2 regions of the Clostridium sp. JS66 genome follow, and region 2 is predicted to be linked to the other one. Evidence: a T-box and tRNA genes for the amino acid it is inferred to sense, from the RefSeq annotation. Region 2 holds a T-box; the other holds one or more tRNA genes.
The links. A T-box is a leader RNA that pairs with one kind of tRNA and senses whether it is charged. The one in region 2 lies ahead of alaS (alanine--tRNA ligase), so its partner is inferred to be a tRNA-Ala.

Region 1 (3,153 bases), 1.1 Mb from region 2:
GTCTAAGCACTTAGACAGATCAGACAGGCAAATCCGTCTGGTTAATGTTGAGGTGTGATGGGGAGTGGCTTTATGCCGCGAAGTATCTGATTCCACGCTGCCAAGAAAAGTCTCTATGGAGGATGTTGGTGCCCGTACCGCAAACCGACACAGGTAGGTGAGGAGAGAATCCTAAGACCATCGGAAGAATTGTTGTCAAGGAACTCGGCAAATTGACCCCGTAACTTCGGGAGAAGGGGTGCCTATGAAAGTAGGTCGCAGAGAATAGGCCCAAGCAACTGTTTAGCAAAAACACAGGTCTCTGCTAAAGCGAAAGCTGAAGTATAGGGGCTGACGCCTGCCCGGTGCTGGAAGGTTAAGGGGAATACTTAGCGCAAGCGAAGGTATGAACTTAAGCCCCAGTAAACGGCGGCCGTAACTATAACGGTCCTAAGGTAGCGAAATTCCTTGTCGGGTAAGTTCCGACCCGCACGAATGGCGTAATGACTTGGGCACTGTCTCGACAACAAATCCGGCGAAATTGTAGTGCAAGTGAAGATGCTTGCTACCCGCGATTGGACGGAAAGACCCCGTAGAGCTTTACTGCAGCTTAGCATTGAGTTTCGATATTGTCTGTACAGGATAGGTGGGAGACTGCGAAACAGGGGCGTCAGCTTCTGTGGAGTCATCCTTGGGATACCACCCTGACAGTATTGGGATTCTAACCGGCGGCCATGAAACTGGTCACGGGACATTGTTAGGTGGGCAGTTTGACTGGGGCGGTCGCCTCCAAAAAAGTAACGGAGGCGCCCAAAGGTTCCCTCAGAACGGTTGGAAATCGTTCGAAGAGTGCAAAGGCAGAAGGGAGCCTGACTGCGACACATACAGGTGGAGCAGGGACGAAAGTCGGGCTTAGTGATCCGGTGGTTCCTCGTGGGAGGGCCATCGCTCAACGGATAAAAGCTACCTCGGGGATAACAGGCTGATCTCCCCCAAGAGTCCACATCGACGGGGAGGTTTGGCACCTCGATGTCGGCTCGTCGCATCCTGGGGCTGAAGTAGGTCCCAAGGGTTGGGCTGTTCGCCCATTAAAGCGGCACGCGAGCTGGGTTCAGAACGTCGTGAGACAGTTCGGTCCCTATCCGTCGCGGGCGTAGGAAATTTGAGAGGAGCTGTCCTTAGTACGAGAGGACCGGGATGGACTGACCTCTGGTGTACCAGTTGTTCCGCCAGGAGCATGGCTGGGTAGCTATGTCGGGACGGGATAAACGCTGAAAGCATCTAAGCGTGAAACCCACCTCAAGATTAGATTTCCCATAGCGTAAGCTAGTAAGACCCCTTGAAGAACACAAGGTTGATAGGTCAGAGGTGTAAGCATGGTAACATGTTCAGCTGACTGATACTAATAGGTCGAGGGCTTGACCAAATAAATTCACTATGCAATTTTGAGATGATAATTTAAAAATGTTTAAAAAAGTATTGACATTTTTAAAAATATCATGTACAATATTAAACTGTAATGATTAATAAATCTGGTAATTATGACATAAAGGTAACACCCGTTCCCATTCCGAACACGATGGTTAAGCTTTATAGTGCCGATGGTACTGCAGGGGAGGCTCTGTGGAAGAGTAGGTCGTTGCCAGGTAATGGATCTTTAGCTCAGTTGGTTAGAGCAACCGGCTCATAACCGGTAGGTCCGGGGTTCGAGTCCCTGAAGGTCCACCATATGGGGGTATAGCTCAGTTGGGAGAGCATCTGCCTTGCACGCAGAGGGTCAAGAGTTCGAGTCTCTTTATCTCCACCATAAAAGAAGCAATAAATGTTGCTTCTTTTTTTATGTTTTTTGATATAAATATATAATTATCAACTTTTATTGACCAAGGTGAAAGTACAAGAAAGAAATACTTTAGAATATATAATATTCTAATTTAAAATACATATTTAAATGTCTTCAGGATTTTTAAATGCGTATTTTATCCTTTTTCTTAATTAGTTCTTAACTTACGAATCTTTCTTCACATTATGCTTATTATATTAAATTAAAATTTTGTATGTATGATAGTTCAAGAAAAGATAAAGGTAAAACTACAGTCCCAGGTGTGTCCGTATAATTAAAAGTGAGTAAAACTTAAAAAAACATATGAAATATAATTTAATTACAATTAACGAGTAGTTTAGATTATATTCTACAGTAAATTTGTGATACAATAACACATGTCGCTTGAGGTAATAGTAAATACTTAAGAAAATTAAGTGTAAGTGAATAGCTTAAATTTTAATTTTCTAAAAAATCTTCTGTTTTTTAATAAAAAAAGATATTAAAAAAGTATTGACAAAATCTTAAGTAACATGGTATTATGTTAAAGCTGTGTGATGCAGCAAGCTTAGCAAAAAAGAATTTCAAAAAGTTCTTGACAGGGTTAAGCAAACATGATAAGATATAAAAGTCGCTGAGATGCGGCAAGATCCTTGAAAATTAAACAGAGTGAAAGTAAGATATAAATCTTATTTTAAATAAGCCAGTATTAGTTAAACTAATAAGTTTAACGTCAATAATTTGAGTACAGATTAAGCTTTTAAATTGAGAGTTTGATCCTGGCTCAGGACGAACGCTGGCGGCGTGCTTAACACATGCAAGTCGAGCGATGAAATCCCTTCGGGGATGGATTAGCGGCGGACGGGTGAGTAACACGTGGGCAACCTGCCTCAAAGTGGGGGATAGCCTTCCGAAAGGGAGATTAATACCGCATAACATTAGTTTTTCACATGAATTACTAATTAAAGGAGTAATCCGCTTTGAGATGGGCCCGCGGCGCATTAGCTAGTTGGTGAGGTAACGGCTCACCAAGGCCACGATGCGTAGCCGACCTGAGAGGGTGATCGGCCACATTGGAACTGAGACACGGTCCAGACTCCTACGGGAGGCAGCAGTGGGGAATATTGCACAATGGGCGAAAGCCTGATGCAGCAACGCCGCGTGAGTGATGAAGGCCTTCGGGTTGTAAAGCTCTGTCTTTGGGGACGATAATGACGGTACCCAAGGAGGAAGCCACGGCTAACTACGTGCCAGCAGCCGCGGTAATACGTAGGTGGCGAGCGTTGTCCGGATTTACTGGGCGTAAAGGATGCGTAGGCGGATGTTTAAGTCAGATGTGAAAATCCCGAGCTTAA
Region 2 (3,153 bases):
TTTTTATCTGGTAAGAAAATAATATTGATTAAGGATATTTTAATAGGAGAAGAAAGTTTGTTGTTTAATGGAAGAAGTGAAAACCTAAGTTTTTGTAGTTTACCACATAAATTGTTTACGGAAGATGATTTGAATGAAAAAAGTTAAAAGAATATATAAGTACATATTAACTATTATAATTGTATTTTTAATAATACTTCTAGGTTTAAGAAGTTCTGCTATTAGAGAAGCGATATATTTACTGTTTATTTCTTTTATAATTGCTTATACTTTAAGACCAATGAATAAGTATATGGAGCAAAATGGAATAAGAAAAAAATTTGCAGCAGTAAGTCTCATATGCGTTTTAATATTAATTACAATGACAATTTTTTTGCTAATCGTACCATCTGCTTTTAAGGAAAGTTTAAATATAAGTTATACAATAGATAAAATACAAAAAATTATAGATAATTTATATTCAAAGTTAAAGCCTATAAGTAATAATAAAACCATTTATGCAGTAATAAATAATGTATCTATAAAGATGAATAATCAATTAATTAGTTTGTTTTCAAAAATATTTGATTCAGCTTTAAATATAGGTCAAAATATAGTGTCTATTGCGGTTATACCTATAATATCTTATTATTTTTTAGCAGATGGAGACAATATAGCAAATAAATTATTAAATTTTTTTCCAATTAAGAGTAGAAATATGGTAAAAAAAATAAGCAAGGACATAGATAAAATATTAGGTAGATATATAGTTAGTCAGCTGCTTTTATGTGCATTTATTGGAATTGTAACTTTTGCAATTTTAATATTTCTACATGTAGATTTTCCTATAATTTTATCCATACTAAATGCTTTTTTTAATATAATACCCTATTTTGGACCAGTTTTTGGAGCTGTGCCTGCAATTTTTATAGCACTGATTAAATCGCCACAAAAAGCTATGTGGGTATTGATATGGTTATATTTATTACAACAAATAGAGGGTAATATATTATCACCTAAAATTACGGGGGATAGTGTAAACATGCATCCACTTATGGTTATAATATTACTTGTAGTAGGTGGAAAGATTGCCGGTTTTCTAGGAATGATACTTGCTATTCCAGTAGGAGTTATGATAAAGGTAATTTATGAAGACTTGAATTACTACTTATTTTAAATAAGTTCAATTCCGATTTATGTAAATTTTGCGATTTATTAGCTGATACTGTTGACATATGAATTATTTTTAATTATAATTTGTATCATAATTAGATATGAAGGCAATGATTGGAAGGAGTATTTATATTTCTACATAAAGAGAAGAAGTGGAAGGTGAAAACTTCTTGTAGGATATATTGAAGCAGTCCAGGAGTCATAAGCTTTAAAGAGACACAGCTTTATTTTAAGAAGTGATTACTGAACTCAAGTTTTAATTTTTATGTATTTGTAAATTAAAACGTTTTAGCTGTGTAATTAGGGTGGTACCACGGAAACAGCTTTCGTCCCTTTTGGGATGGAAGTTTTTTTGTTACAAAACATTAAGAATAAAGGAGAGATAATTTATGAAAAAGATAGGTTTAAATGAACTTAGAGAAATGTATTTAAAATTCTTTGAAAGTAAAGAACATTTGAGATTACCGAGCTTTTCACTTGTTCCTAAAAATGATAAAAGCTTATTGCTTATAAATGCAGGAATGGCACCTTTAAAGCCATATTTTACAGGGCTGCAAGTGCCTCCTAAGACAAGAGTTACAACTTGTCAGAAGTGTATAAGAACAGGTGATATTGAAAATGTGGGTAAAACATCAAGGCATGGTACGTTTTTTGAAATGTTAGGTAATTTCTCTTTTGGTGATTATTTTAAGGAAGAAGCTATTCCATGGGCGTGGGAATTTACTACAGAGGTATTAAAGCTTCCTAAAGATAAATTATATGTAACTATTTATTTAGATGATGATGAAGCTAATGATATATGGGTTAAAAAGACAGATGTAGATCCATCAAGAATATTTAGATTGGGAAAAGATGATAATTTTTGGGAGCATGGGGTAGGACCTTGTGGACCTTGTTCTGAAATTCATTTTGATAGAGGAAATGAAAAAATAAATACAGTAGAAGAATTTTTGAAAGCAGCAGATGAAGATAGAGTAGTTGAATTCTGGAATCTTGTATTTACACAGTTTGACAAAGATGAAGATGGAAATTACAATAAGCTAAAAAATCCTAATATAGACACAGGTATGGGACTTGAAAGAATAGCTACAATTATGCAGGGAACAAATAGCATTTTTGAAGTTGATACTATAAGAGCCATATTAGATGAAGTTAGTAAAGTATCAAAAATTGAATATGGAAAAGATGAAAAAAGCGATATATCCATGAGAGTAATAACAGACCATGTTAGAAGTGTTAGTTTTATGATTAGTGATGGAATATTGCCTTCAAATGAAGGCAGGGGATATGTTCTTAGAAGATTGCTTAGAAGAGCTGCTAAGCATGGAAAATCTTTAGGAATAAATAATGCATTTTTATATAAACTAACAGATATAGTTATAGATAATTCTTGTGGAAACTATGCTGAACTTGCAGAAAAAAGAGATTATATTAAAAAGGTTATAAAACTAGAAGAAGAAAGATTTGATGAAACTATAGATAGTGGAATGCAAATTTTAAATGAATTTATAGAAAATTTAAAAATTAATAATGAAACTATTTTATCAGGAGAAAAAGCATTTAAGTTATATGACACTTATGGATTTCCAATAGAGCTTACTGAAGAAATACTTGAAGAAAAAGATATGAAAGTGGATTTAGAAGGCTTTAATAAAGAAATGCAAAATCAAAGAGAAAGAGCTAGAGCTGCAAGAGAAGAGACCAACTATATGGGAGCAGAAGATACTATATTAAATAAAATACCTTTAGAAATAGAAACAAAATTTAATGGATATGATACTTTGCACACTACTTCAAAGGTTAAAATTTTAATTAAAAATGAAGAATTTGTTTCAACTATGGTAGAAGGAGATAAGGGTGTAATAGTCACAGAAAATACTCCTTTTTATGCAGAAATGGGAGGTCAAATAGGTGACCACGGTATAATATCTACAGATTCATTTAAGGCAGAGGTTGTGGACTGCAAGAAAAATGTAGCAGGAAAAATACTTCATTTTGTAA

Region 1: it encodes a tRNA-Ala, which carries the amino acid that the T-box ahead of alaS (alanine--tRNA ligase) is inferred to sense. The anticodon was not compared.

Annotation. Positions count from the first base shown of each region.
Region 1 covers NZ_CP131467.1:6,173,307-6,176,459, reverse strand. Annotated here, with positions in the region: rRNA gene Q6H37_RS28700 (23S ribosomal RNA) at 1-1,405, shown strand, start outside; rRNA gene rrf (5S ribosomal RNA) at 1,511-1,627, shown strand; tRNA gene Q6H37_RS28690 (tRNA-Ile) at 1,631-1,707, shown strand; tRNA gene Q6H37_RS28685 (tRNA-Ala) at 1,711-1,786, shown strand; rRNA gene Q6H37_RS28680 (16S ribosomal RNA) at 2,560-3,153, shown strand, end outside.
Region 2 covers NZ_CP131467.1:5,036,944-5,040,096, reverse strand. Annotated here, with positions in the region: gene Q6H37_RS23255 (PRC-barrel domain-containing protein) at 1-147, shown strand, start outside; gene Q6H37_RS23250 (AI-2E family transporter) at 134-1,156, shown strand; T-box leader at 1,254-1,489, shown strand; gene alaS (alanine--tRNA ligase) at 1,542-3,153, shown strand, end outside.